Linked DNA regions of Ruegeria pomeroyi DSS-3. Each later gene encodes a partner of the first gene's protein in a complex. Links are inferred from orthologs where the notes say so. Each region holds a gene or a part of one and is shown on either strand. Other genes may lie near its edges. The genes, in order: dapF and SPO_RS18160.

The links.
Region 2: the proteins of dapF (region 1) and SPO_RS18160 are in contact, whole or in part, in a solved structure (PDB 5YGU), measured with the Escherichia coli proteins. The link is inferred for Ruegeria pomeroyi DSS-3 from one-to-one orthologs.

Annotation. Positions count from the first base shown.
Region 1 is NC_003911.12:288,721-303,697, reverse strand. What follows is about bases 7,965-10,894. They hold dapF (diaminopimelate epimerase), read left to right. Parts: upstream 7,965-8,974; coding sequence 8,975-9,814; downstream 9,815-10,894. Other genes in these bases: mtaB (tRNA (N(6)-L-threonylcarbamoyladenosine(37)-C(2))-methylthiotransferase MtaB), read left to right, coding at 9,811-10,894; SPO_RS01425 (YHS domain-containing (seleno)protein), read left to right, coding at 7,965-8,248. Also shown: SPO_RS01485 (efflux RND transporter periplasmic adaptor subunit), read right to left, coding at 1-207; moaB (molybdenum cofactor biosynthesis protein B), read right to left, coding at 304-846; SPO_RS01475 (LysE family translocator), read right to left, coding at 851-1,471; SPO_RS01470 (metallophosphoesterase family protein), read right to left, coding at 1,468-2,067; SPO_RS01465 (uracil-DNA glycosylase), read right to left, coding at 2,067-2,852; SPO_RS01460 (hypothetical protein), read left to right, coding at 2,933-3,526; SPO_RS01455 (aspartate carbamoyltransferase catalytic subunit), read left to right, coding at 3,598-4,533; SPO_RS01450 (hypothetical protein), read left to right, coding at 4,530-5,054; SPO_RS01445 (hypothetical protein), read left to right, coding at 5,039-5,425; pyrC (dihydroorotase), read left to right, coding at 5,422-6,711; glycerol-3-phosphate 1-O-acyltransferase PlsY, read left to right, coding at 6,711-7,322; SPO_RS01430 (hypothetical protein), read left to right, coding at 7,319-7,594; more of SPO_RS01425, read left to right, coding at 7,775-7,964; more of mtaB, read left to right, coding at 10,895-11,067; SPO_RS01405 (helix-turn-helix transcriptional regulator), read right to left, coding at 11,147-11,668; SPO_RS01400 (cytochrome b/b6 domain-containing protein), read right to left, coding at 11,665-12,231; and 4 more genes. UniProt on the Escherichia coli protein: Involved in the succinylase branch of the L-lysine biosynthesis and in the biosynthesis of the pentapeptide incorporated in the peptidoglycan moiety. Catalyzes the stereoinversion of LL-2,6-diaminopimelate (L,L-DAP) to meso-diaminopimelate (meso-DAP).
Region 2 is NC_003911.12:3,786,231-3,801,203, forward strand. What follows is about bases 5,115-8,040. They hold SPO_RS18160 (RNA pyrophosphohydrolase), read right to left. Parts: upstream 6,858-8,040; coding sequence 6,372-6,857; downstream 5,115-6,371. Other genes in these bases: SPO_RS18150 (MarR family winged helix-turn-helix transcriptional regulator), read right to left, coding at 5,115-5,422; SPO_RS18155 (EamA family transporter), read left to right, coding at 5,506-6,414; SPO_RS18165 (NADPH-dependent 2,4-dienoyl-CoA reductase), read left to right, coding at 6,991-8,040. Also shown: SPO_RS18120 (helix-turn-helix transcriptional regulator), read right to left, coding at 92-790; SPO_RS23130 (hypothetical protein), read left to right, coding at 899-1,063; SPO_RS18125 (methylated-DNA--[protein]-cysteine S-methyltransferase), read right to left, coding at 1,060-1,911; SPO_RS18130 (MarR family winged helix-turn-helix transcriptional regulator), read left to right, coding at 2,033-2,482; SPO_RS18135 (cysteine hydrolase), read left to right, coding at 2,484-3,128; nth (endonuclease III), read left to right, coding at 3,180-3,824; SPO_RS18145 (adenosine kinase), read left to right, coding at 3,821-4,807; more of SPO_RS18150, read right to left, coding at 4,913-5,114; more of SPO_RS18165, read left to right, coding at 8,041-9,018; SPO_RS18170 (hypothetical protein), read left to right, coding at 9,159-9,788; SPO_RS18175 (antibiotic biosynthesis monooxygenase family protein), read right to left, coding at 9,854-10,198; SPO_RS18180 (NIPSNAP family protein), read right to left, coding at 10,195-10,518; SPO_RS18185 (DUF4399 domain-containing protein), read right to left, coding at 10,597-11,037; SPO_RS18190 (AEC family transporter), read left to right, coding at 11,182-12,096; SPO_RS18195 (LysR family transcriptional regulator), read left to right, coding at 12,246-13,151; SPO_RS18200 (sulfatase-like hydrolase/transferase), read left to right, coding at 13,344-14,973. UniProt on the Escherichia coli protein: Master regulator of 5'-end-dependent mRNA decay.

The DNA.
Region 1 (14,977 bases):
GAAGGCTTCGAGAACCGGGGTGACGGTACCGTATTCGGCGCGTTGAACATTGACGGCAAAGACCCGTTCACGCGCGGCCGGCGGCTTGCGGTCACCGGCCATCCTGGCCTGTACCGCCTCTATCACCAGCTGACCGGCCCAGATCAGCAGGGCAAGCGCCACCGAGGCCAGAAAGACGCCCAAAAGGCTCTGCCGCAGAAATCGCATCGGTTTTCGCACCCCGCTCGCTCAGGATCGCACTGTAACAGAACTAGCAGGACGTGGAAAATCGCCAAGCCCCAAGTGCTTGAACGGGGTCCAAAGCTATTTCCGTCGCAGATGTTCGTCCAATCTGGGCATTATTTCCACGAAATTGCAGGGCCGGTGCCGATAATCGAGCTGTTTTTCCAGGATTCCATCCCAGGCATCCTTGCAGGCGCCGGGGCTGCCGGGCAGTGCAAACAGATAGGTGCCCCCCGCCACACCCCCCGTCGCGCGCGACTGCACCGCCGAGGTGCCGATCTTTTCCATCGAGATCAGGGTAAAGACGGTGGCAAAGGCCTCGATCTCTTTTTCATAAACATCGCGATGGGCCTCGACCGTCACATCGCGCCCGGTCAGGCCGGTGCCGCCGGTCGAGATGATCACGTCGATCTCTGGATCTGCAACCCAGGCCCGCAGCTGATCGGCGATCTGGGCGCGCTCGTCGCGAACGATGCGGCGGTCGGCCAGCAGATGACCCGCCCGCGCGATCCGGTCGACCAGCGTCTGGCCCGAACGGTCCTCCTCGATCGAGCGGGTATCGGATACGGTGAGCACCGCGATGCGGACCGGAATGAAATCGAGGCTTTCGTCGATGCGGGACAAGGGGTCAGGTCCTCTCTAACAGGGCAAGCCGCAGCGCCAGCGCAGCGAAGATTCCGGCGGTAAGACGGCTCAGCACGCGGCCAAGCCGCGGATCGCCGGTCAGGCGACGGCCCAAGCCCCCGGCGAACTGCCCCACCATGCCGTTGACGATGAACCCGCCAATCGCGATCACCACGCCAAAGACCAGGAACTGGGCCAGGATCGGCCCGGCAGCCGGGTCGATGAACTGCGGGATAAAGGCAAGCACGAACAGGATCACCTTGGGATTGGTGAGGTTGACCAGCATCCCGTCGCGAAAGGCGCGGCGCGCGGGCCGGATCGGCGCCTCGGAGGTACCGAACTCCTGCCGCAGCGCGCCCCAGGCCAGCCACAGCAGATAGGCGACCCCGACCCAGCGGATCACGTCGAACAGCCAGGGCATCGCCTGCACCGCCGCGCCCAGACCCAGTCCCGCGATCGAGACATGTACCATGCCGCCCGCCGAGATACCGGCGCTGGCGGCCCAGCCCGCGCGCGGACCCGCGCGCAGCCCCTGCCCGAGGCAGAACATCATGTCGGCCCCCGGTGTCAGGTTCAGCGCAAGTGCCGCGGGAACAAACGTCAAAAGGGTGACAGGGTCGATCATGCCGGCACCTCGAACCAGTTTACGGTGGGACCAAGATTGACGACCCGGCTGCGCCCGATCATGCCCTCGGCGCCCCAACTGTCATGAATGTGACCGCACAGCGCCAGCCTGGGCTGCACCCGTTCGATGGCGTCGCGGATTTCGGTTGATCCGACCGAAAGCCCGGTCGAGGTCACATCGCCGATCCCCTTGGGCGGCGAATGGGTGATCAGGATATCGGCACCTGTGCAGCGGTCGAGCAATTCGGCCGCCGCCCCCTCGGTCAGGTCACAGGACCAGTCGCCAAAGGGGGTGGGCGGCACGCCATATCCCAGACCGAACAGGCGCAACCCGTCGATGCGCACGCCAGAGCCATGCAGCACATGGGCGCCGTCGGGGGCGGCGGCGCGCAGTTCATCAGCACTTTCGGCATTGCCGGGTACCAGCACCAGCGGCACCATGATCCCGGCCAGCATCGCCATCGCCTGATCCAGCCCCTGACGCCCGTTGCAATAATCACCCGCCCCGATGACCAGATCGGCCTCAAGACTGGCGGCGACCAGATCGGCGGCCCGGGCGCGCGCCATGTGCAGATCGGAAAAGGCCAGAATGCGCATCACGACTCTCTCAGTTTTGCCTGAAGTTCCAGCAGATCGGCCCAGGCCTGCCGCTTCATCTGCGGCTGACGCAGCAGATAGGCCGGGTGAAACATCGGCAGCACCGGCAGGCCCATGGCTTGGGTCCATTGCCCGCGCAACCGGGTGATGCCGCGCCGGCCCAGCACCGTCTCGCAGCTGATATTGCCCATCAGCACCAGCACCTCGGGCTTGGCCAATGCCACATGCCGTTCCAGAAACGGTTTCATCATGCCGATTTCCACCGGCAGCGGGTCGCGGTTCTGCGGGGGCCGCCAGGGCAGGACGTTGGTGATATAGACGCTTTCCGACCGGCTGAGGCCGATCGCCGCCAGCATCCGGTCCAGCAACTGTCCGGCCCGCCCGACAAAGGGCCGCCCCTCGCGGTCCTCGTCGCGGCCCGGCGCCTCGCCGATGATCATCACCCGCGCGCCGGGCACGCCATCGGCAAAGACCAGGTTACGGGCGCCGCGCTTCAGCTCGCAATGTTCAAACTCGGCCAATGCCGTGCGCAGCGCGTCAAGCGAGCCCACCGCGCGCGCGGCGCGGACAGCCTCTTGCGCCGGATCGACTTCGGGTGCCTTTGGGGGCGGGGCGGGCATAGCCGGGCGGCGCGGATCGGCAGCGGCCTGCGCGGGCGGGCGCGGCGCGGTTTCCGGCAGCGCATAGCGATCCAGCGGCGCATCCAGGATCGTCTCGGTCACGCCCAGTTCGACCTGCCATTGCAGCAGGGCCAGCGCGGTATGAGGGTCAAGTGCCGATTCCATGCCCCCAATCTAACCTTCCCTGCGGCAAGGGAAAGCGGATTGGGCTGGACAGCCCGCGCGACGGGGTCGAGCATGGGGTCATGTCCCGCGTCCACCTCTTGCTGTTGTCCGTTCTGCTCTGGCTCTGCGCCGCGGTTTCCGCGAGCGCCGCGACCGGCGATTGCCCGCCCGGAACCTTGCGGTGTGGCGCGACAAGCTGTTGTTCGGGGGCGCAGACCTGCTCCTGGGACGGCTACTGCATCCCGCTGGGCGCGACCTATTGCGGCGGTGGTCGCTCGTGCGGCCCGTTCGAGCAATGTGTGGCGGGTGGTACCCAATGCGCGCCCAGGGACACAGGCAGGTGCCAGACCGGCCTGACCTGCGGCCCCGGCATGACCTGCACCGCCAGCGGCAGATGCGTTCCCGCCACCACGCGCGATCTGGACCTCCCCATAAACACACCCTGCAAGGATGGGCGGGTCTGCCCGGCAGGCACCCAATGCCTGCCCGGCGGCGGGTGCAGCCGTGTCGGCTGGTATCTGTGCGAAGAGACCGGATCGCAATGCCGCCCCGGCTTCAAATGCTCGGCCGAACGGGGCTGTGTCCCACTCAAGGCTGTCGATTGCGGGCAGGGAAAATGGTGCAAACCGGGCGAGATCTGCCTGCCCGAGGGCGGCTGCGCCCCGGTCGAATGAGGCGAAGGGCCGTATTGCCCCCGGCCCGCACGCTTTCTATAAGCGGCGCAATCGCCTGACCGGAGCCGCCCATGTCATTTGCCCACCGACACCTGCTTGGCATCGAACAGCTGTCTCCCGCCGATATCACCGCCATCCTGGACCTGGCCGAGACCTATGTGGCCCTGAACCGGCAATCGGCCAAGCATTCCGACGTGCTGTCGGGGCTGACCCAGATCAACATGTTCTTTGAAAACTCCACCCGGACGCAGGCCAGTTTCGAACTGGCGGGCAAGCGGCTGGGCGCGGATGTGATGAACATGTCGATGCAGGCCAGCTCGATCAAGAAGGGCGAGACCCTGATCGACACCGCGATGACGCTGAACGCCATGCATCCCGACCTGCTGGTGGTGCGGCATCCGCATTCGGGCGCTGTGGACCTGCTGGCGCAGAAGGTCAATTGCGCGGTGCTGAACGCGGGCGACGGGCGGCACGAACATCCGACACAGGCGCTCTTGGATGCGCTGACGATCCGCCGGGCCAAGGGGCGGCTGCACCGGCTGAACATCGCCATCTGTGGTGACATCGCGCACAGCCGCGTGGCCCGCTCGAACCTGATCCTGCTGGGCAAGATGGAAAACCGCATCCGCCTGATCGGCCCGCCGACGCTGGTTCCCGCCCAGTTCGCCGAGTTCGGCGCCGAGGTCTATGACGACATGCGCGAGGGGTTGAAGGACGTCGATGTAGTGATGATGCTGCGCCTTCAGCGCGAGCGGATGGATGGCGGTTTCATCCCGTCCGAACGCGAGTATTACCACCGTTACGGGCTGGATCGCGAGAAGCTGGGGCTGGCCAAGCCAGATGCCATTGTGATGCATCCCGGCCCGATGAACCGGGGGGTCGAGATCGACGGAACACTGGCCGACGATATCAACCGCTCGGTGATCCAGGAACAGGTGGAAATGGGTGTCGCCGTGCGCATGGCCGCGATGGAGCTGCTGGCCCGCAACCTGCGAGAGGCCACATGACCCGGCTTGACGTTTCCGCAACCGAACACGGCGTGATCCGGCTCTATTCCCTCGACATGCGGCCCGAGGAGGCGCGGTTCCTGCAAGAGCCGGGCGCGGTGGCGCAGTTCCTTGGGGTCGAGACGCTCGACATGGATCATGTCGAGGTCTTTCCGGTTGCTGATCTCGAAGAACTTGGCCTTGACGGGTATCTGGCCGAGGGGTTGGGCGTGCCCGAGGACCAGTTCGACCGTGCCGCGCTGCGGGCGCGCACCGGCTGGGTGCTGATGCTGCGCAGCCGGGCCTTTGGCGGGCGGGCGCTGGACCTGCCGCTGCCCGCGGTGATGACGCTGATCGGCACCTATCGCGAGGCCGGGACCGATTGGTCCGGCACCCTGATAAAGACCGCCAGCGCCCTGCCCCATTCCGCGCCCCGCCTTTCTCCGCGCGAGGCACGGCGCAAGGCACGCAATATCGGCTTCACCATGTTTGCCATCATCATGTCACTGATCATCGCGGGGCTCGCATGGCTGATCCTGTGATCCGCTTTGTTGCAGACCGGCAGGCCTATCTGCGCAACCACACGTGGATGGCGGCAATCGCCATGGGCGGCGCCATGGCGGTGCTCTGGGCATTGGGCAATCCCTATATCTGGACCGGCGCCCCTGCGGGTCTGGCCGCGATTGCCCTGCGCGGCTGGTATCTGGCGTCCGAGGAACTGGCGGTGGTCTGGGAGATCTCCGAGGACACGCTCAGCGGGCCCGGCCCCCGCGTGCCGCTCAGCCAGATCGAGATTGTGCGCACCATGGGCAGCTATGTGCAGGTGATTACCAAGGGCGGTGACAAGCACCTGATCAAGTACCAGGCGGATCCGGCCGCCACCAAGGCCGCCATCGAAAGGGCGATGACATGAGCAACATCCTTTTCACCAATGCCCGGCTGATCGATCCCGAGGCCGGCACCGACCGGATCGGCTGGTTGCGTGTCACTGGGGGCCGGATCGTGGCAACCGGCGAGGACAGCCCGCAAGGGCTGGAGGAGCCGCCTGCCGAAACCCTCGATTGCGGCGGCAAATGCCTGGCCCCCGGTATCGTCGATATCGGGGTCAAGGTTGGCGAGCCGGGCGAGCGCCACAAGGAGAGCTACAAGTCGGCAGGACAGGCGGCGGCGGCGGGCGGTGTCACCACCATCATCACCCGGCCCGACACCAATCCGGCCATCGACACGCCCGAGGCGCTGGAATTCGTCACCCGCCGGGCACAGGCCGATACGCCGGTCAACGTGCTGCCGATGGCGGCGCTGACCAAGGGACGGCAGGGCCGCGAGATGACCGAGATCGGGTTCCTGCTGGATGCAGGCGCGGTGGCCTTCACCGATTGCGACCATGTGGTCACCAATACCAAGGTGTTTTCCCGCGCTCTGACCTATGCCAAATCCTGCGGCGCGCTGGTCATCGCCCATCCGCAGGACCCGGGGCTGAGCGAGGGGGCGGCGGCCACCAGCGGCAAGTTCGCGGCGCTTTATGGCCTGCCCGCCGTCTCGCCGATGGCGGAACGGATGGGACTGGATCGCGATATCGCCCTTCTGGAGATGACGGGCGCGAAATACCACGCCGACCAGATCACCACCGCACGCGCCCTGCCCGCGCTGGAACGCGCCAAGAAGAATGGGCTGGACATCACCGCCGGAACCTCGATCCACCATCTGACCCTGAACGAGCTGGATGTGTCGGGCTATCGCACCTTTTTCAAGGTCAAACCGCCCCTGCGCAGCGAGGATGACCGGCAGGCGGTGATCGAGGCGGTGCGCACCGGCCTGATCGACACGATCAGTTCCATGCACACACCGCAGGACGAGGAAAGCAAGCGGCTGCCCTTCGAAGAGGCCGCAAGCGGCGCGGTGGCGCTGGAAACGCTGCTGCCCGCGGCACTCAGGCTCTATCATGCCGGGCAGCTGGATCTGCCCACCCTGTTCCGCGCCATGGCGCTGAACCCGGCGCGGCGGCTGGGGCTGGCGTCGGGGCGGCTGGGCGCGGGCGCGCCCGCCGATCTGGTGCTGTTCGACCCGGATGTGCCCTTTGTGCTGGACCGGTTCACGCTGAAATCGAAATCGCAGAACACCCCGTTTGACGGCCAGCGAATGCAAGGTAGGGTGCTGGCGACCTATGTGGCCGGACAGGCCGTTTACCGGAGAGACTGATGCCCGCTTTCGACACACCGGCGATGATGCTGATCCTCTGGGCCGTGATCGGTTATGGCCTGGGGTCCATCCCTTTTGGCCTGATCCTGACCCGCGCGATGGGGATGGGGGATCTGCGCCAGATCGGCTCGGGCAATATCGGCACCACCAATGTACTGCGCACCGGCAACAAGGGGGCGGCGGCGCTGACCTTGCTGCTAGATGGCGGCAAGGGCGCCGTCGCGGTGCTGCTGGCGCGCGCCTTTGCCGGAGAGGACGCAGCGCAGGTGGCGGCGCTGGCGGCGTTTGTCGGCCATTGCTATCCCATCTGGCTGGGGTTCAAGGGCGGCAAGGGGGTTGCGACCTTTCTGGGCCTCTGGCTGGCACTGGCCTGGCCCGTCGGGGTCGCCTGTTGCCTGAGCTGGCTGGCGGGGGCGGCGGTGACGCGGATCTCGTCCATGGGGGCACTGGTGGCGGCGGCCAGCTCGACGTTCTGGCTGGTACTTCTTGATCAGGGCGCGGGCTTTGTGCTAGGCATCGTTCTGACGCTGATGGTGTTCTGGCGCCACCGGGCCAATATCGCGCGGCTAAAGGCCCGCACCGAACCCAAGATCGGTCAGAAATCGGCTTGAACCTTCAGGAACTTGCGCTCGCCCGATTGCGGGACTGGCCGCTAGGCACCACAATCGGCCTGTCCGGTGGGCGGCGTTATGCCGTGTCCAAATCCGCATACGCGAGCGGCAGATCCATCAAGCTTGTCGCGACCGAGCTGGGTGGCACCGATTACATCAGCCTCAACCTCTACGAGCTGGCCCAAGCCCCGCGCCTGGCCCCCTGCGAAATGCCACTGGCCAAGGTGCTGGCCTTTCTGAGCGAGTTGCGCCCCGAGGGGAAACAGGCCTGATCACGGGCCGACCCGTGACCGCTCACCAGATCAACACGACCGGTCAAAAAGAGTTGCTTTGAACGTGAACGACCCACCACCCAAATCGGGGTCACCACGGTGCAATTACGCCGTGCGGGATCAAAGGGACCCTATCGCGCATCAATCGCCAAGGGCCCAACAACGCGAAAGGCACTTAGAATGAACACTCTCAAATCCTTCATCGGCGGCGTCGCCCTGTCGCTGACGCTGGCCGGTTCGGCCATGGCAGCCGGTGTCGACCTGAACGCCAGCTCGACCGGTCTGGCACTGCAAGGCTATGACCCGGTGGCCTATTTCACCGTGGGCGAAGCCACTGAAGGCGACTGGAAGATCACCGCGGTCTATGATGATGCTACCTATCGCTTTGCCAACGCCGAGAACAAGGCGACGTTCGAGGCGAACCCGGAAGCCTATCTGCCGGCTTATGGCGGTTACTGCGCCTTTGGCGCCGCGATGGGCTTCAAATTTGATGGCGACCCGGACAACTGGAAGATCGTCGACGACAAGCTGTACCTGAACCTGTCCGACGAGATCCAGGCCAAGTGGGAAGAGGACGTCCCCGGTTTCATCGTGAAGGCCAACGCCAACTGGACCGACATCGCCGACAAGGCCCCGGCCGAACTGCAAAACTGAGTTCGCCCCAGAAAGTGAGAACGGCGGCAGAGCGATCTGCCGCCGTTTTCCGTTCGGGCAGGGGCAACCATTCCCGGTGTGTCAGCCCATATCCGGCACTGGATTGAGGCCGCTACAGGACCAGGACTCTCGGCCGGTAAAGGACGGTTGCAGCCGGCACGCTTGCTGAGAGGAAGACCTTTGGGCATCTATCGTATCGAGTTGCGGCCGGTCGCCACTCCTTCAGCCCGCTGAACATGATCTCGATCGCTGCCCAGCGGTGCATTTGTGGCAATCGCACGAGAGAGGCGATTGCGCAGCTGGTCGCATAGGCATGAACGATTCAGGGATTGAGAAACTGATCGCCTGCCCCAATGGCAAGCGCAATTTGGCGAACCTTCCCAAGAGGTTCGTCAAATCCAACACTAGACCCAAGCAGGGAAAGGATAGTTTATGAGAAGTGGTGAGCCGTGCAGGATTCGAACCTGCGACCCACTGATTAAAAGTCAGTTGCTCTACCAACTGAGCTAACGGCCCACTCTCTTGTCCGGTCTTTCGACCCGTGGCGCTCTCTAAGCCAATTCACCGATGAGGTTCAAGAGCTTATTTGCACCTCGCGTCGCTTTCGTTTCCGGCGTGTCCGGCGACCCGATAGGCGGCCTAATTAGGCAGGTGGCAAAGGGGGGTCAACCCCCTTTTTTGCCGAAACCGCGCGGCAGGCTGGATTAAGTGTTCCCGCAGCGTTATATGCCCGCCATGACACAGCAGAGTACCGGTATGACCTTCATGAAGATGCACGGGCTGGGCAACGATTTTGTCGTTGTCGATGCGCGCTTGCATCCGGTGCGCATTACCGGGGCGCTGGCCCGGGGAATCGCGCATCGCCATCTCGGCGTGGGCTTCGATCAGCTGGCAGTGATCGAGCCGGGCAAGGGCGATGCCCATCTGGTGTTTTACAATGCCGACGGTTCGACCTCGGCCGCCTGTGGCAATGCCACCCGCTGTATTGCACGGCATCTGATGGACGAGACCGGCAAGACCGAGTTGCACCTGACCACCGACCGTGGCGATCTATATGCGCGCGACGCGGGCGATGGGCTAACCTCGGTCAACATGGGCGCGCCGCAACTTTTGTGGCACGAGATCCCGCTGGCCGAAGAGATGGATACGTTGGAACTGCCGATCGAGGGTGGCCCGACCGCCACCGGCATGGGCAACCCGCATTGCACCTTTTTCGTTGCGGATGCCGAGGCGATTCCGCTGGCAGAGTTCGGTGCGCGCTACGAGCATCACCCGCTCTATCCGCAGCGTACCAATCTGCAGGTGGCGCAAATCACCGGCCCCGACCGTATTCGCATGCGGGTGTGGGAGCGTGGCGTCGGCATCACCCTGGCCTCCGGCTCCTCTTCCTGCGCCACGGCCGTGGCCGCCGCACGCCGGGGCCTGACGGGGCGCAAGGTGCAGATCGACCTCGACGGCGGAACCATCTGGATCGACTGGCGCGAGGACGGCGTCTGGATGACCGGCCCCACCATGCATGTGTTCAGCGCCACGCTGACGCCCGAATTCCTGGCCAGCCTGGGATGAGCGCGCCCAAGTTCACCACGCTCGGCTGCCGCCTCAACGCCTATGAGACGGAAGCGATGAAGGAACTGTCCGCCCAGGCCGGGCTGGATAATGCCGTCATCGTCAACACCTGCGCCGTCACCGCCGAGGCCGTGCGCAAAGCCCGTCAGGAAATCCGTCGCCTGCGCCGCGAGAACCCCACCGCGCGGCTGATCGTCACCGGCTGCGCCGCCCAGACCGAGCCCGAGACTTTCACCGCCATGGCAGAGGTCGACGCGGTGATCGGCAACACCGAAAAGATGCGGCCCGAAACCTGGAAGAGCATGACCGCCGATTTCATCGGCGAGACCGAGGCGGTGCAGGTCGACGACATCATGAGCGTGACCGAAACCGCCGGTCACCTGATCGACGGCTTCGGCACCCGTTCCCGCGCCTATGTGCAGGTGCAGAACGGCTGCGATCACCGCTGCACCTTCTGCATCATTCCCTATGGCCGCGGCAATTCGCGCAGCGTTCCGGCGGGCGTGGTGGTGGACCAGATCAAGCGGCTGGTGGATCGCGGCTATAACGAGGTGGTGCTGACCGGAGTCGACCTCACCTCCTGGGGCGCCGATCTGCCCGCACAACCGAAACTGGGCGATCTGGTGATGCGCATCCTGCGGCTGGTGCCCGACCTGCCGCGCCTCAGGATCAGCTCCATCGACTCGATCGAGGTGGACGAGAACCTGATGCAGGGCATCGCCACCGAACCCCGCCTGATGCCGCATCTGCATCTCAGCCTGCAACATGGCGACGACCTGATCCTGAAACGGATGAAGCGCCGCCACCTGCGCGACGACGCCATCCGCTTTGCCGAAGAGGCCCGCCGCCTGCGCCCCGAGATGACCTTCGGCGCCGATATCATCGCCGGTTTCCCGACCGAGACCGAGGCGCATTTCGAGAACTCGCTGAAGCTGGTCGATGACTGCCACCTGACCTGGCTACATGTCTTCCCCTATTCCCGGCGCGAGGGCACGCCCGCCGCCAAAATCCCCAGCCAGGTGAACGGCAAGATCATCAAGGAGCGCGCCGCCCGCCTGCGCGCCGCAGGCGACAGGCGCGTGGCGCTGCACCTTGCCGAACAGGTCGGCCGCAGCCACCGCATCCTGATGGAAAGCCCGCACATGGGCCGCACCGAGCAATTCACCGAAGTGCATTTCGACACGCCCCAGCCCGAAGGCCAGATCGTTACCACCACGATAACCGGCACCTCAGGCAACGCGCTGACCGCGTGACAGCGCCCTTGGGCTTCTTTCTGGTCAGAAATACTCCGGGGTGAATTGCCCGCAGGGCAAGAGGGGCAGCGCCCCTTCCCTAATCCGGATCAGCCAGCAGCTCTTCCATGAACAGGCTGAGGAACTGGGTCCGCCCATCGACCCCCGCCTTTGCATAGATCGCCGCCGATTGCGCCCGCACAGTTCCGGCAGCCCTTCCCCGGACGGTGGCAATGCTGTCATTGTCCAGCCCCTTGAGGATCATCAGCGCCACATCGCGCTCCGCAGGTGTCAGCCCCCAATCGGCAAAGAAGCCCTCGATCACCTCGGCCATCTCGCCTCGTGCCGCGCGCAGGGTGGTGGTGACGCGTTCCATCCGCATCAGCAACTGGCGCAGCTCGTACATCAGCACGCCCAGCCCGATGCACAGAACCAGCGCCACGCTCCCCTCCAGCCAAAGGTGGGTGCCCGTGTCGTCATTCCCGGCGCGCAGATCGGCCAGCACATCACCGATGAAGAACAGGGCGCACAGGGCCTGCAACACGATCATCCAGGCCAGGATCGCGGCCCGGCGCTCATCCGCGTCGCCGGGCCGCATCAGGGGGCGGAGCCATGGGGTCATCCGTCCAGCCGTTCCGCTTGTATCCGCTTGCGCCCTGTCACCATCGCGCGGGCCAGCGGTACGCCGGTGCGCCATTGGTCAAACAGCACACCGCCCACATGCAGTGCCACCGAGAACATCAGCCAGCCAAAGGCAGCCTCGTGCAGCTCTTCGACCCAGTCGACGCCAAAGAACGTGACCGTGCCCATCATGATGCCCGTGGCGCTCAGCGCCAGCAAAGTCAGCCACAGGTTATAGACCATCAACGCCCCCAGGGGATTATGCGACAGGTGAACCTTGCGCTCGCCCCGCAGCATCGCCCGAAGGTGCCCCAGCGCAGCAGCGGGGCTGGGTGGGAAGGCGGAGAAGCGCGCCGGTTTCGGCCCAACGATACACCACAAGAGCCGCAGCACAACCAGCGCCAGCACGCCATAGCCGACCTGCTCGTGCAGTGCACCATCGGGATCGGTCAGCGCACTGTTGACCAGCACGCCCAGCGCCACCCCCCAATGCGTCAGCCGCACCAGCGGATCCCAGACGCGAATCTCGCGGGCGCCTTCACGCCCACCCGGAGTCCCGGCCATCCGTCGTCACTCCATCTCGATCTTGCTGATCTTGCCGGTCTTGGGGTCGACATAGACCTCGGCCATCTTGCCGTCCTTGACCACATAGGCCTCGATCTTGCCGTCCTCGTCCTCGATCTTGCGGACGTCGTAGCCCAGGTCTTTCAGGCTGGTGCGGATCTCGTCCGGGGTGCTGCCCAGCTGGGTGTCGGTGGTGAGATCAAGGGCCAGAACCGGACTGGCGGCCAGGGCGAGTGCGGCGATCAGGGCAAAGGGTTTCATGGGACATCTCCTGAAGTTGCGACAGGCGGACCATCCGCCGTCTGTCCCGAAACTGGCCATGCACCCGGCCCCGCTGCCATGGGAACGGGGCTTACTGCGCCTAAATAAGCGCCTGCTGATGGGTCTGAACGCTCGCCGCAACTGCAGTCACGTCCAAAAAAGCCAAAAGAAAACCCCCGCACCGGGGTGCGGGGGTTTTCGAAACCAAAGTGCAAAAGCAGCTTAGTGCTTCTTGCCCTTGTGCGGCGCCCAGAGGCGCTTGTTGGTCAGGTACAGCATGCTGGCCAGAATGGTCAGGAAGATCACGCCGACCAGACCTGCCTGCTTGCGGGCCATCATCTTGGGCTCGGCCGCCCACATCAGGAAGGCCGACACGTCAGCCGACATGTGGTGCAGGTCGTTGGCATGACCATCTGCAAACTCCACCTGCTCATCCGAGATCGGCGGCGCCATGGAGATCCAAGAGCCCGGCGCCTTGCGGCCGATCTCGACGCCTTCGTCGTCGAAAATCTTGCATTCGTCCGGATAGCCGCCAGGGGCGAAGGCCACGTTGTAATAGCCGTCCATTTCCTCGGGCGCACAGGCGGGCGGGTCTTCGTAGCCAGTGAGGATCGAGAAGATGTATTCCGGGCCGCCCATGCCGCGCACCAGCTGGTTTACGCCGGTGCCGTAGGGACCGTGGAAGCCGGCCCGCGCCTTCGCCATCAGCGAAAGGTCGGGTGCGCCGGCGCCAGTATTGGCCGGGAAGTGATCGGTCGGGATCGCCGGACGATCGTCTTCCAGTTCCGGGTCGTAGACCGAGAAGGTCTCGGAGGCATAGGCGCGGACCTGTTCGTCGGTCCATCCGATGCCACCCTCGTCGCCCAGCGTGCGCAGCGGCACGTATTTCAGGCCGTGGCAGGCAGCGCAGACCTCGGTATAGACCTGAAGGCCGCGTTGCAGCTGGTTCTGGTCATAGGTGCCAAAGGGGCCTTCGAACGAGAACTGGAAATCCTCGATATGCTGCTCACCGCCACCTGCCGCATGGGATGCGACAGGAGCAAGCGCCAGGGCAAAAGCGGCACCGATTGCAAGTTTCTTGAACATGAGTTCCGGTCCCTCTTCTTACTCGGCCGGAGTGGCGTCAGACGCCGTGCCGTAGTGCGCGTTGAAGTCTTCCTCGATCGTGGCCGGCTGCGGCAGCGGCTTCTCGATCACGCCCAGGATGGGCAGGATCACGAAGAAGTAGCCGAACCAATAGGCCGAAGCGATTAGCGAGAAGGATGCATAGGGTTCTTCCGCTGGCATCGCGCCCAGCCACATCAGGGCGAAGAAGTCGATGATCAGCAGGTAAAACCACCATTTGAACATCGGACGGTACTTGCCCGAACGCACCGACGAGGTGTCGAGCCAGGGCGCCAGCGCCATGGCCAGGATCGCGCCGAACATCGCCAGCACGCCAAAGAACTTGGCGTCGATGATGCCGCCGGTCACAAAGCTGGCGATCTGCACCACCCAGACTTCGGAGGTGAAGGCACGCAGGATGGCGTAGAACGGCAGGAAGTACCATTCGGGCACGATATGCGCGGGCGTCACCAGCGCGTTGGCCTCGATATAGTTGTCGGGATGGCCCAGATAGTTCGGCATGAAGCCGACGATCGCCCAGAAGATCACCAGCACGATGGCCAGCCCCACCAGGTCCTTGATCACGAAATAGGGCCAGAACGGCAGCGTGTCCTTCTCGGCCTCGGCCTTCGATCCGCGACGCACCTCAACACCCGTGGGGTTGTTGTTGCCGGTGGTGTGGAAGGCCCAGATATGCACGATGACCAGCGCCGCGATGACGAAGGGCAGCAGATAGTGCAGCGAGAAGAAGCGGTTCAGCGTGGCATTGTCCACGGCGGGCCCGCCCAGCAGCCAGGTCTGGATCGCCTCGCCCACAAAGGGGATGGCGCCAAACAGGCCAGTGATCACGGTTGCGCCCCAGAACGACATCTGTCCCCACGGCAGCACATAGCCCATGAAGGCGGTGCCCATCATGCAGAGATAGATCAGCATGCCGACGATCCAGGTGATCTCGCGCGGGGCCTTGTACGAGCCGTAGAACAGGCCGCGGAAGATGTGGATATAGACGGCGACAAAGAACAGCGAGGCGCCGTTTGCATGCAGATACCGCAGCATATAGCCGCCGTTCACGTTGCGCATGATATGCTCGACGCTGGCAAAGGCCATGTCGACATGCGGCGTGTAATGCATCACCAGCACGATGCCGGTGACGATTTGCAGCGCCAGGCAGAAGGCCAGGACGATGCCCCAGATCCACCACCAGTTCAGGTTCTTGGGGGTGGGGATCATGATGGTGTCATAGATCAGGCCGACGATGGGCAAGCGGCTGTTCAGCCACTTCTCTGCGCCCGTCTTCGGTTCGTAATGGTCGTGCGGAATACCGGCCATGAGCGCGCTTCCTTATCCCAGCTTGATGGTGTTTTCGTCGACGAACTCTGCA
Region 2 (14,973 bases), 3.5 Mb from region 1 along the record:
GAGTCTTCTCTATTGCGGGCATTATATCGTCATAGGTGCACTGCGTCTCAAGCGAGAAAAAGGGGAAATCGGCGATTCCCCGCCCATCCACCTATCGAGCCGGCATTGCGGCGGCCTCGTCCCAACCGCTTTGATCCTGCCAGAGCTGGCGCAGGGCCTTGGCCTGCGGGGCGAAACTGTCCTCGAGCAGGTCACAGGCCCAGATCCGGTCGGTGCGGAAATTGCGAAACCCTTGCCGCAACTCGCACCAGGCCGCCACCATGGTGCAATCGAGGTGATAGATCAGCCCTACCGGGCGCAGCACGCGCAGCGTCTGGGCGCCCTCGCCGCTGCGATATTCGATCCTGATCTTGCGCGCCTCGCGCACCGCGCTGCGCAACAGCGCGATGGGGGTGCACCCCTGCCCGGGATCGTCGGCGGGCGCCCCCCAGGGCGCCACCCGCAACCAGTCCGCCGGATCGTGCAGCGCATCGATCTTGGCGCAGACTCGTTCTGCCGCCTGTTGCAGCGCGCTGTCGCCGGTGCGCGCCAGCATCGACAGGCCGACACGCAGCGCCTCGACCTCTTCCTGGTCGAAATTGAGAGGCGGCAGGTCATAGCCGCCCCGCATGACATAACCCAGACCCGCCGCGCCCTCGATCGGGGTGCGCATGGCCTGAAGTGCCGCGATATCGCGATAGACGGTGCGGGCCGAGACCTCGAGCCGCGCGGCCAGATCCTCGGCGGTGATGGGCACGGTGGCGGCCCGCAGGATCTGGATGATTTCGAACAAACGGGTGGAACGGCGCATGAGACCCTCTGACTGGCTGCTGACACCCTAGCACATCCCCCTGACAACGGGGTGTCAGCAGGCATCAGCTTGAATGGTCGCCACACCGGCAGTTACAGGAGACCGATCATGCCAAGCCGCGACCACCATGTGCTGATGGCCTGCAAACTTGAACGTTGGAGTGAACCTCATAACCTGCGCAACTGGGAGATCGAGAGAGAGCTTGCCGCCCGGCGCGCGGCACGGCCCAGGCGGTTGCATCTGTTGCGCTGGATGGCGGCGCGCTGGCGCTAGGCCTCGCTGCGGGCCGCTTCCCAGGCCAGCATGGCGCGTTTCACCGGCAGGCCCCAGTGATAACCGCCCAGGCCGCCCGATTTGCGCAGGGCGCGGTGGCAGGGGATCAGCCAGCTGACAGGGTTGCGCCCCACCGCCGTGCCCACCGCGCGCACCGCGCGCGGCTGGCCGATGGATTGGGCCAGCTCGCCATAGGTGGTGACCTGGCCCGAGGGGATGCGCAAGAGCGCCTCCCAGACCTTGATCTGCAAGGGCGCGCCGATCAGGTAGAGCGGCACCGGTTCCAGGCGGTCACTGGCCGCACCAAAGGCGCTGAGCACCCAGGGGCGCAGGCGCATCGGGTCCTCGACAAACGTGGCTTGGGGCCAGCGCGACAGCAGATCCTCCATCGTGGCCTCGGCGCCGGCCTCGGCGGCAAAGCCGATGCCGCAGATGCCACGCTCGGTCCCCATAACCAGTGCGGGGCCAAAGGGGCTTTCGAACCAGCCCCAGTAGATGGTCAGGTCCGCGCCCTTGCGGGCATAGTCGCCGGGGCTCATCGCCTCCCACCGGACAAAGAGGTCGTGCAAGCGCCCGGTGCCGGACAGACCCACATTCTGGGCCGCCTCCAACAGGGTGAACCGTTCCTCCAGCAGCGCCTTTGCATGGCCCAGCGTCAGGTATTGCTGGTATTTCTTGGGCGAGACCCCGACCCAGCGCGAAAAGATGCGCTGGAAATGCGCGGGGCTCATGTTCATCCGGGCTGCCAGATCGTCCAGCGGCATGCTCTCGCCGCCCGCGTCGATCAGCTCGATCGCGCGGCGGATGACGCCATAGTGATAGCCCTCTTCCGTGGTCTGAACGTTCATGTCGCACCTCTTTGTCTGAACTGGAGAGTAGCGCGCGGGCGCCGTTGTCGCGACCCGGAACCTGTGCAAATATTTGTCAACTTAGTTGACGAATCAACAGGACTAGCCGAGTACTGTGGGCATGACACATGAAACCGATCAGCTTTATCAGGCGGTGCAGGCCACGCGGCCCCTTTTGCGCAACATCACGGCGGCGGTGGAGCGGGGGACTTTGCGCGAGGGCGTAACCGTCGGGCAGCGCGCCATCCTTGAAGGTCTGTCACTGACCCCCGGCGCGACGGCGCCGCAACTGGGCGCCGCGTTGCAGATGAAACGGCAGTATATCTCGCGCATCCTGCAAGAGGTGCAGCGCGCCGGGCTGATCGAGCGGCGTACCAATCCCGAGCATGCGCGGTCGCACCGCTATTGGCTGACCCCCAGGGGGGAGGCCATCATCACCGCGATTCGGGCAGACGAGATGGCAAAGCTGGCGCTTTTCTCCGAGGGGTTCTCGTCCGTCGAACTTACCGCCTATCACAAGGTGCAGCTTGCCCTAACCCGCTTCTTTGCAGATTTGGCCAAGGAGGCCTGACATGTCCTTTCTCTGGATTATCCCCGCTGGATTCGTGATCGCAGTACTCTATGTCCTGCTGGAGATCCGGAAGATCGGCACTCCAACCAAAGGGCCTGTCATCGAGCGTGCCACCCGTCCCGGAACGGCGCTGGTGGTGATCGACATGCAGAGCGATTTCACCGCGCTGCCCGTGTGGGAGGCTGCACAGCTGAACACCGCCATGGAGAACATCAGAACGGCGGTGGATGCGGCGCGGCGGACTGGAATGCCGGTGATCGCGGTCCGGCAGGTGTACAAGGCCGGGCTGGCCCGGCTGTTGAACGGCTGGTTCAATCAGGGGCGCGGCAACGCGGGGTCGCCGGGCATCGGGCTGGACCCGCGCCTGGGTCTGGCGCCCGACGTCGAGGTCGAGAAATCCATGGGAGATGCGTTTTCCGAACCCGCCTTTGTGCGATACCTGGAGGAAAACCGGATCGGCACGCTGATCCTGACGGGCTTGGATGGCTGTCATTGCGTCAAGAACACCGCGTTTGGCGCGCTGAACCGGGGCTATGCGGTGCGGATCGACCCCAAGGCGGTGCTGGCGGCCAATGACGCTGGATGGTCAAAGATGAAGCGGAACCTGACGGCAGCCGGCGCGGAAATGGGCGCGACGGCGGCCTAGTCGCTGCCTTTTCAATTGCGGGGGCTGGTCTGTCAGGGCATTAAGGCCCGGATGGCAAAGCAACTCGATTACCACACGATCCGCGAGATCTTTACCCGGTTCCAGGCCGCCGATCCCGAACCCAAGGGCGAGCTGGAGCATGTGAACGCCTATACGCTGGTGGTGGCGGTCGCGCTGAGCGCGCAGGCCACCGATGCGGGCGTGAACAAGGCCACGCGCGAGCTGTTCAAGATCGCCGACACGCCGGAAAAGATGCTGGCGCTGGGCGAAGAGGGCGTGACCGAGCATATCAAGACCATTGGCCTGTTCCGTCAGAAGGCCAAGAACGTGATCAAGCTGAGCCGCATCCTGGTCGAACAATATGGCGGCGAGGTGCCCAATTCACGCGCCGCGCTGCAATCGCTGCCCGGTGTTGGGCGCAAGACTGCCAATGTGGTGTTGAACATGTGGTGGCGCATCCCGGCGCAGGCCGTGGACACCCATATCTTTCGCGTCGGCAACCGCACCGGCATCTGTCCGGGCAAGGATGTGGACACGGTCGAACGCGCCATCGAAGACAATATCCCGGCCGATTTCCAGCAACATGCGCATCACTGGCTGATCCTGCATGGCCGTTACCATTGCAAAGCCAGAAAGCCGATGTGCGGCACCTGCCTCATCCGCGATCTGTGCCAATTCGAGGACAAGACCCTATGAAGACCTACGATGTCGTTGGCATCGGCAATGCCGTTGTCGATGTGATCTCGCAAGCCGATGACAGTTTTCTCGACCTGATGGGGATCGAGAAAGGCATCATGCAGCTGATCGAGCAGGAGCGCGGCGAGGTGCTGTATGCCTCGATGAAGGAGCGGGTGCAGACGCCGGGCGGCTCGGTCGCCAACACGATCGCGGGCGCGGGTGCGCTGGGTCTGGATACGGCATTTATCGGTCGGGTGCGCGACGATGCGCTGGGCCATTTCTATGCCGATGCGATGAACGAGGGCGGTATCGACTTTGTCAACCCGCCGGTGGCGGGGGAACTGGCGACCTCGCGCTCGATGATCTTTGTCTCGCCCGATGGCGAGCGGTCGATGAACACCTATCTGGGCATCTCGACCACGCTGAGTTCGGCGGATGTGCCACAAGAAGTGACGGGCAACGCCAAGCTGATGTTCCTCGAAGGGTACCTCTTCGACCATGACGCCGGGAAATCGGCCTTTCGCGAGGCGGCGCGGGCGACCCGCGCGGCGGGCGGCAAGGCGGGGATCGCGATTTCCGATCCCTTCTGCGTCGACCGGCATCGCGCCGATTTCCTGTCACTGATCCAGCACGATCTGGATTTCGTGATCGGCAACGAGGCCGAGATCCAGTCGCTGTTCGAGACCGACCATCTGGACGATGCGCTGATGCTGACCTCGGGCATCTGTCCGCTGGTGGTCTGCACCCGCTCGGGCGACGGGGTGACGGTGATGGACGGCACGCTGCGCATCGACGTGCCGGTGGAAAAGGTGGTGCCGGTGGATGCCACCGGCGCGGGCGACCAGTTCGCCGCGGGCTTTCTGTTCGGCATGGCGACGGGGCGCGATTACGAGACCTGCGCCCGGATCGGCAATATCTGCGCCCGCGAGGTGATCAGCCATATCGGCCCGCGCCCCGAGGCGAACATGGTCGAGCTGCTGAAGGAAAACGGGCTGCTCTGAGTTCGGGCTGGGGAGGGGCGCTGCCCCTCTTGCCCTGCGGGCAATTCACCCCGGAGTATTTCCGACCAGAAAGAAGCAGGCGTCGGGCGTCCTCAGGAGGTCCGGCTATGCCTGATCGGCGTGGCTGTTTGAGGTCTCGGCGCTGTTGAGCGCCTTGGCCAGCAGGGTGGTCAGCGCCTCCTGTTCCTCTGCCGTCAGCCCCTCGAGGAGCTGCGATTGTGTCGCCACATGGGCGGCCATCATCTCGTTGATCAGCGCCTGCCCCTTGGGCGTGAGCGCGATGATCACGCTGCGGCTGTCCTCGGGGTTCTTGCGGCGTTCGACCAGCCCGTCCTGTTCCAGCCGGTCTATCCGGTTGGTCATGGTGCCTGAGGCGACCATGGTCGTATCGAGCAGCGCGCCGGGCGACAGCGCATAAGGCGGACCCGAGCGCAGGAGCGTGGCCAGAACGTCGAACTTGGCCGGGTTGAGCCCGTATCGGCCAAAGGTTCTCTGCATCCCCTGGGTATAGGCCATGGACAACCGCGCCACCCGGCCAATCACCGCCATGGCCCGCGTGTCGAGGTCGGGGCGCTCGGCCGCCCATTGCCGGATGATAACGTCTACATGGTCCATGTTCTGGGTTATTTCGAGAATTTATCTTGACGTCAAGATAAATGATGTTATCTCGACGTCAAGATAATTAGATGAGGCCCCCAATGTCACGGACAACAGATATCGCCCTGACCGCAATCGCCCCGGCCATCTGGGGCAGCTCCTATTTCGTCACCACCCAGTTCCTGCCCGCGCATTCGCCCTTTGTCGTGGCGCTGCTGCGAGCGCTGCCGGCCGGGCTGCTCCTGATGCTGCTGGTGCGCAAATTGCCGCCGCGCGGCTGGATCGGGCGACTGCTGATCCTGGGCGCGCTGAACTTTGCGGTGTTCTGGTCGCTGCTTTTCGTCGCCGCCTATCGCCTGCCGGGCGGGGTGGCCGCGACGGTGGGCGCGGTACAGCCGCTGCTGGTGGTGTTCCTCTCGGCGGTGGCGTTGGGGACGCAGATCCGGCTGGGCGCGGTTCTGTCGGCGCTGGCGGGGATTGTCGGCGTGGCACTGTTGCTGCTGGGGCCCGAGGCGCGGCTGGACACGGTGGGGGTGCTGGCCGGGTTGGGCGGTGCGCTGTCGATGGCGGTGGGAGTGGTGCTAACCCGCAAATGGCGGCCTGATGTGCCACTGGTCACATTCACCGCCTGGCAGCTGACCGCCGGTGGCCTGCTGCTGATCCCGGTGGCCTGGCTGGCCGCGCCCGACTGGCCCGGCCTGAGCCTGACCAATCTGGCGGCGCTGGCCTGGCTTGGCCTGATCGGTGGAGCGCTGACCTATATCCTGTGGTTTCGTGGTCTGGCCCGGATCGAACCGGCGGCGGTCTCGCTGTTGGGCATCCTCAGCCCGTTGACTGCGGTGATCCTGGGCTGGCTGGCCCTGGGCGAGGCGTTGAGCCCGGTTCAGGGGTTGGGCGCGGTCATTGTGCTGGGCGCGGTCTGGATCGGGCAGCGCCCGCCGGGCGCCTCCCGCCTGTCGAACTTGGTTCAGCCCAGATGCGGGGCAAAAGCCGCAACGACACGTTCGTAGACGTCACGCTTGAATGGCACGATCTCGGCCACCAGCCGGTCGGGATCCTGCCATTTCCAACGGCTGAACTCGGGGTGGCCGGTTTCCAGGTCGATCTGATCGTCGCGGCCCAGAAAGCGGAACAGGTACCATTTCTGTTCCTGCCCGCGATAGCGCCCCTTCCAGATACGCGGGACAAGATCATGCGGCAGGTCGTAGGGCAGCCAACCGTCGGTCTCGGCGACCATCTCGACCAGATCCGCTGTCACGCCGGTCTCTTCCCACAGCTCGCGCAGGGCGGCCTCGAAGGGGTCCTCGTCCTCGTCCACCCCGCCTTGGGGCATCTGCCAGGCATCGGTATTCTGATCCATCCGCTGGCCGACAAAGACGAAACCATCGCCATTCATCAGGACCACACCCACGCAAGGGCGATAGGGGAGCGCGGCAATCTCTTCGGGAGTCATGGGGGCCCTTCCTTGATTTGCCCCTGTCTAACAAGCGACGCTACGGCGGCAAAGGGGGTGACGTCGGGTTTCGCGTGACAGGCGCGCGGGCTAGGGTGATCTTGCCCGTCAAATCCGAGGGAGAGTAATTTCGATGACTGCGTACCCACACATGCTTGCCCCGCTCGACCTGGGCTTTACCACGCTGAAGAATCGCGTGCTGATGGGCTCGATGCATACCGGGCTGGAAGAGACCAAGGACTGGAACCGGGTGGCCGAATTCTATGCCGACCGCGCGCGGGGTGGCGTGGCGCTGATGGTGACCGGCGGCATCGGTCCGAACATGGAAGGCTCTGTCCTGCCGGGGGCGTCGATGATGACCAGCGACAAGGATGTCGCGAACCATTCCATCGTCACCGCGCGGGTGCACGAGGCGGGCGGCAAGATCGCGATGCAGATCCTGCATGCGGGGCGTTATGCCTATGGGCCGAAATGCGTGGCGCCGTCGCCGGTGAAATCGCCGATCTCTCCGTTCCCGCCGACCGAGCTGGACGAGGAGGGGATCGAGAAGCAGATCACCGATATCGTCAATGCCGCAGTGCTGGCGCAGCAGGCGGGCTATGACGGGGTCGAGATCATGGGGTCGGAGGGGTATTTCCTGAACCAGTTTCTGGTCACCCATACCAACAAGCGCACCGACCGCTGGGGCGGGTCCTATGAAAACCGGATGCGTCTGCCGATCGAGGTAGTGCGCCGCACCCGCGAGGCTGTGGGTACCGATTTCATCATCATCTACCGCCTGTCGATGATCGACCTTGTCCCCAACGGCTCGACCTTTGACGAGGTGGTGCAGCTGGCGAAAGAGATCGAAAAGGCCGGGGCCACCATCATCAATACCGGTATCGGCTGGCACGAGGCGCGGATTCCGACGATTGCCACCAGCGTGCCGCGCGCGGCCTTTGCCTGGGTCACGAAAAAGCTGATGGGGCAGGTGTCGATCCCGGTCATTACCTCGAACCGGATCAACACGCCCGAAGTGGCCGAGGAGGTGCTGGCAACGGGCTGCGCTGACATGGTGTCGATGGCCCGCCCGATGCTGGCGGATGCGGATTTCGTCAACAAGGCGGCGGCGGGACAGGGCGACCGCATCGCCCCCTGCATCGCCTGCAACCAGGCCTGTCTGGACCATACGTTCAGCGGCAAGCTGACCTCGTGCCTGGTGAACCCGCGCGCCTGCCATGAAACCGAACTGGTGGTGGCGAAGGCGGCGGCACCCAAGAAGGTTGCCATCGTGGGCGCCGGTCCGGCGGGCCTGTCGACCGCGATCACCGCCGCCCAGCGCGGCCATGCGGTGACCGTGTTCGACAAGTCGGACGAGATCGGCGGCCAGCTGAACATGGCCAAGCAGGTGCCGGGCAAGGAAGAGTTCTGGGGCCTCGTGGACTGGTACCGGGTGATGCTGGCCGATCTGGGTGTGACCCTGAAACTGGGCAAGGCGGTTGGCGCCGGTGATCTGAGCGGATTTGACGAGGTGGTGATCGCCACGGGCGTCAGCCCGCGCGATCCGGCGATCCCGGGACAAGACCGGGCCAATGTGCTGAGCTATATTGACGTGCTGCGCCACAAGAAGCCGGTGGGCAAGCGGGTCGCGGTGATCGGCGCGGGCGGCATCGGGTTCGACGTGTCCGAATTCCTGCTGGAAGAGGGCCACAGCCCGACAATCGACCTGCCGCAGTGGATGAAGGAATGGGGCGTGAGCGACCCGGCCGAGCACCGCTCGGGGCTTGCGCCCGAGGGGCCGCAACCGGGCAAGCCGGAACGTGAGGTGACGCTGCTGCAGCGCAAGGCCAAGGCGCATGGCAAGGATCTGGGCAAGACAACGGGCTGGATCCACCGCGCGACGCTGAAGATGAAGGGCGTCAGTTTCGTGGGCGGCGTGAACTACGAGAAGATCGACGACGAGGGCCTGCATATCAGCTTTGGCGAGGCGCGGGAGAACCCGACGCTCATCGCCTGCGACACGGTGGTACTGTGTGCCGGTCAGATTTCCGACCGGTCGCTGGCAGATGCGCTGGAGGCCAAGGGCGTGCATTGCCACGTCATCGGCGGCGCCGATGTGGCCGCCGAGCTGGACGCCAAACGCGCAATCAACCAGGGCACCCGCCTGGCGCTGACCTTCTGATCCGGGCGGGGAGAGATTTTTCGACGAAAAATCTCCGCCTCCGGCGGGAGGATTTGGGGCGGAATGAAGGGGCAAAGCCTTTTTGCGCTTTTCAGGTCTTGTGCTAGTGTTCAGCCATTGGTTGCAAGGATTGGATTCTCATGTCGGAAAACGCGCTTTATGAACCCCTCTCAGCCAGCGATCCCCTGTTTTCGGGCTATCGCTTCCGCACCAATGATACCGGTGCTCCGCAGACCGAGGGGCTGGGCCTTGGTCTGGGCGGCGAAAACGGGTTGAAGCCGGGCGACCCGGTGGCCTTGGATCAGCACTATGTGCGCGCGGTGGCCTTTACCCGCGAGGCCGGTGGCAAGGTCAGCTGGTTCAACAGCCTGTTCAGCGCCCAGGCCAGCGGCAAGTCGGTGGGGGTGCTGCAGGAGGCGAAATCCTTTATGGTGGGCACCATCGACGGCCAACAGGTTGAAATCGGCGTTGCGGTTCTGTTGAAGATCGAGGCCAGCAGTTTCAAGTCCGAAGCGCAGGTCTCGGTGGCCAATATCGCCGCCGAGGCGCAGCTGGGCCTGTCGCGCGCCGAGATGGAGATCAGCGTGCGCGGCTTCACCGGCGCGCTGGGCGACATGCTGCCTGCGCCGAGCGAGGTCGACCTGACCTCGTACACAACCTATCTGAACGCCTTCGAGCGCATCCAGAAACATGTGTTCGGGCCCGGTGGGACGGCGCAGTATTCGCCCGTGGTGCTGGGCAAGCTGCGCACCGATGCCGGGGGCGATTGACCGCCACACGGATCGGACCGCGCCCCCTGCTGCCTATCCCGCCTGCTGCGTTGGCTGCGGCCGCTCTAGCCGTGGCGGGCACGGCTGTCCTCGGGCGCCTGATCCCGCTCGTGCATCCCGTAATCGCGGATCACACCCGCGACGCGCAGGCGGTATCCCGCAAACAGCGCCTCGCGCCCACGGGTCTGCGCGCCGCGATGGGCGGTCAGCTGGCGCCAGCGGGCAACCGCCTCTTCATCCTCCCAGAACGAGAGCGACAAGAGCTTGCCGGGATTGGTGAGGCTCTGGAACCGTTCGACCGAGATGAAGCCCGGCATATCGTCAAGCAGGGCGCGCATCCGGCCTGCGAGGTCGAGATCGGCCTCCTGTTGCCCTGGGGCGGGTTCGACCTCGAAAATGACGGCGATCATGTCTGTCCTCCATGTGGCGCCGAGGCCAGTTTGAGCCAGGTGCGGTCCTCTCGCAGAATGAACTTCTCGGATTGGGCGAAGTCGTAGTTCTGCCGCCCCAGCGGATCGGCGACGAGACGGGTGCGATAGGCCTCGTATTCGGCAAGACTGGGGATGTTGTAGATGCCATAGGCCAAGGTCGATGACCCTTCGTGCGGGGCGTAATAGCCGATCAGGTCAGCACCGCAGCGCGGGATCGCCTGTCCCCAGGTCCGGGCATAGCGCTCGAACTGGGCCCGTTTGGTCGGGTCGATGTGATAGCGGATGATACAGGTCAGCATAGGGGGTCCTTTCAACTGGACCCCCGTCCTAGGACGGGCGCGGCGCGCAATGGTTCGGCCCGGGCCGAACTGTGCGACTTACTTGACCTCGATCGTGATCACCTCGGACATGATCGGGGTGGCGTGGGGGACGTGGGTATAATCGCCCATCACCAGTTGCAGCGTGTGTTTGCCGGGGGCGAGATCGAGCGTGACCTCGGTCTGGCCCTTGCCGAAGTGGCGATGGTTGTCATCGGCGGGAAGGGCATAGGTCAGCTCTTCGGCGCCGTCGGCCCCCTGACCCATCGGCGGGCGATCTACCAGCAGATGGTGGTGGCCGGTATTCTCGGCCTCGGTCCCGGCGGGCGCGACGCCCATGCCGCTGAGGCCGAAGATCACCGTGACCGGCGAGGAGACGGTATCGCCATCGGCCAGATTTGCGAAGTAGACGCGCGCCTCGGGATTGGCGGCTGTGTCACCTCCGGCAAGGGCCGCGGTTGCCAAAAATCCGATTCCAATGGCCGTCAGTATGTTTTTCATAACCGGGTCCTCGTTGCTGAGACACTGGCCCTATTCTACGCGATGACGGGTTCGAAATCGAACACGCATTGCAAGGACACAGACTTGTGTAATGCCCCCTGGCAGCGCAAGGTCGCGCGTGTCTAAGGGGGCAGCGAGGCAAGCATGATCGCGACAATCCTGATGGGGCTGGTGCCCAGCTTTCTGATGGTTGGTCTGGGCGGCATGGTCCGGGGCCGTCTGACGCCCGGCGCCTGGCAGGGGCTGGACAAACTGAATTTCGAGATCCTGTTTCCGGCGTTGCTGTTCTTTGCCGCCTGCAACCGGCCGATTGCAGTGCAGGATGTGATCCGCATTGGCCCGGCGGTCTGGGCGGTGATGGGGCTGGCGCTGATGCTGGGCTATCTGGCCCGCCGGTTCGGGCCGGAACGGTTTCTCGATTTTGCCGGTGCGTGGCAGACCAGCTGGCGATTCAACACCGCCATGGCCTTTGTCGCAGTGCCAACGCTGCATCTGGCCGATGTCGGCCAGATGGCGGTGGCCATTGGCATGGCGGTTCCGGTGGCCAACCTGCTGGCGGTTTCGGCTTTGTCGCGGGGCGGCAACCTGTCGCTCAGGGCCACGGTGCAAAGGGTTGCCCTGAACCCGTTTCTGCTGGCCTCGGTCGCCGGGGTGGGGGTGGGCCTGTCGGGGTACAAGATCCCGGACCCGATCCTGGCTCCGGCGCAGATGCTGGCGCAAGCGGCCATTCCCATCGCCCTGCTGTCGATCGGCGCAACGATGGACTGGCGCGCCCTGACCCGGCTGGACCTGTTCAATGGTTATCTCTGTGCGGTGCGGCTGGTGCTGACCCCGGCGCTGGCTTGGCTGCTGTGCGGCCTCTTGGGGGCCGAGCCCGGTCTGGCCGCAGTAGTGATCCTGTTCGCGGCCCTTCCGACGGCGTCGGCAGCGCATGTGCTGGCCTCGGGCTTTGGTGCCGACCGCAGGCTGGTCGCCACGCTGATCGCGCAATCCACCCTGCTGAGCGCCGTGACGCTGCCCCTGTGGATCTATCTGATCGGTCTAGGTTTCCAAGGGTAGCTGCGCGTCTGTCCGGATTGTTTCCCTGTTTCCCCGCCGCAAACGATCCGCGACAAAACCCCGATATTATCCCAGCTCTGCCCCGTTCTCGCCCAGATCTGCCCGGATAAGTGATCCTCAAGCAAGATCAATCAGCCGAGGAACCGAGCATGGACCGACTGACAGAAATGGAAGCTTTTGCCAATGTCGTGGACCAGGGCGGATTCACCGATGCGGCAAAGAAGATGGGCATCTCGAAATCCGCGGTGTCCAAACATGTTTCCAGTCTCGAAGCACGCCTGGGTGCCCGGCTTCTGAACCGGACCACCCGCCGGGTGTCGCCGACCGAGATCGGCCTGGCCTATTACGACCGCGCCCGCCGGGTGCTGAACGACGCCGGAGAGGCCGATGCGCTGGTCACCTCGATGCAATCGGCGCCCTCGGGGCTGCTGAGGATCTCGGTTGCGACCGATTTCGGCGTCAATCACCTCTCGCCGGTCCTGTCGGATTTCCTGGCCGAGTTCCCGGACATCACCGTGAACATGGTGCTGAACAACCGGTATGTAGAGCTGATTTCGGAAGGGTTCGACATGGCAGTGCGGATCGGCGAGCTGGAAGACAGCACGCTGCGTGCCCGCAAGCTGACCGAGACCACCAAACGGATGATCGCCAGCCCGAAGTATTTCGAGAAATACGGCCACCCGCAAAAGATCGACGACCTGAACGAACACAAGCTGTTGCACTATTCCAGCCAGGCCTCGGGCAATGTCTGGAAGCTGACTGCGCCTTCGGGCGAGAAGCGGCAGGTCCGCACCGCCGGCTGGCTGAGCGTCAATGACGGCCAGTCGCTGTTGAACGCCGCCATTTCGGGTCTGGGGATCGCTTATCTGCCCTGCTACCTGTTCGCCGAAGCGATGGAACAGGGGCTGGTCGAGGATGCGATGCCTTCGCTGCCCGACGAGGTGCAGGGCATCTATGCGGTCTATCCGCCGGGCAGGTTCACCCAGCCCAAGGTGCGCGCCTTCATTGATTTCCTGGTCCATTCCTTTGCGGATAAGGGACCGATGAACTGGTAATTCTCCCCGCTTGCTTCCCTTGGCAAGATACCTGCCCCGCGCCCGTCGCGGGGCTTTTTCGTTGCGCTCTTCCGGGATGCGGACAAGGGCAGATCGCCAGCTCTCTTCCATTCCGTCGCATCCTGTCTAGACTGCGCGCATGCGAGGCTGGCTCAGGTCTCTGACCTGCACTGACGACAAAGGGGCGCGCCCATGAATATCCTGTTCATCATGTTCGACCAGCTGCGCTGGGATTACCTCAGCTGTTACGGCCACAAGACCCTGAACACGCCCCATATCGACCGGTTGGCGGCAAAGGGAGTGCGGTTTGACCGCGCCTATATCCAATCACCGATCTGCGGCTCGTCCCGGATGAGCACCTATACCGGGCGCTATGTGCATTCGCACGGGGCCAGCTGGAACGGCATCCCGCTCAAGGTGGGCGAGATGACCATGGGCGATCACCTGCGCGCCGCCGGCATGGGCTGCTGGCTGGTGGGCAAGACCCATATGCGCGCGGACGAGGAAGGTATGGCCCGGCTGGGGCTGGAGCCGGATTCGCTGATCGGGGCGCGGGTGGCCGAATGCGGGTTCGACGTGTTCGAGCGCGACGACGGCATGCTGCCCGAGGGGCCGGATGGCTATTACGACCCCGATGGCGCCAAGGAATACAACAAGTTCCTCCGCGCCAAGGGCTATGAGAGCGACAACCCCTGGCACGACTTTGCCAATTCCGGGCTGGACGACGAGGGCAATGTGCAATCGGGCTGGTTCCTCAAAAACGCGACCCGCCCCGCCAATATCGCCGAAGAGGATAGCGAGACCCCCTATCTGACCTCCCGCGCGATGGAGTTCATCGAGCAACAGACCGGCCCGTGGTGCTGTCACCTGAGCTATATCAAACCGCACTGGCCCTATATCGTGCCCGAACCCTATGCCAGCATGTTTGGCCCCGAACATGTGCAGGACGTGGTGCGCAGCGACAGCGAGCGGCAGAACGCCCATCCCCTGTTCAAGGCCTTCATGGACACCAAGGTGGGCGAGGCCTTCTCCCGGCAAGAGGTGCGCGATGCGGTGATCCCCGCCTATATGGGGCTGATCAAACAGGCCGACGACCAGATGGGGCGGCTTTTCAAATGGCTCGAGGACACCGGGCGCATGCAGGACACGATGATTGTCCTGACCTCGGATCATGGCGATTTCCTGGGCGATCACTGGATGGGGGAAAAGACCTTTTTCCACGATGCCTCGACCCGGGTGCCGCTGATCATCTATGACCCGCGCCCCGAGGCCGACGCGACCCGGGGCAGCGTCTGCGACGCGCTGGTCGAAAGCATCGACCTGGCGCCGACATTCGTCGAGGCGGCAGGCGGAAAACCGGCGATGCATATCCTCGAAGGGGAAAGCCTGATCCCGATCCTGCACGGCGCGCGCGACCATACGCTGCGCGATCATGTGATCTGCGAATACGATTTCTCGGCCTCACCGATTGCGCATCTGAACGACATCTCGGTGCGGCAGGCGGTGATGTTCATGGTGGCGGACAAGAACTGGAAGCTGATCCATTTCGAGGCCGACCCGCGCCCCATGCTGTTCGACCTGAAGAACGACCCGCAGGAACTGGTCGATCTGGGCGGCGACCCGGCCCATGCCGATGTGATAGCCGGGATGTATGACAAGCTGTTCCGCTGGACCCGCCGCCAGTCGCAACGCACCACTCGCAGCGAGGAACAGCTGATCGCCATGCGCACCAAATCCCGCAAACGCGGGATCGTGCTGGGCATCTATGACGAGAACGAGACGCCGCTGGAACTGACCGTGAAATACCGCGACCGCAAGGCAA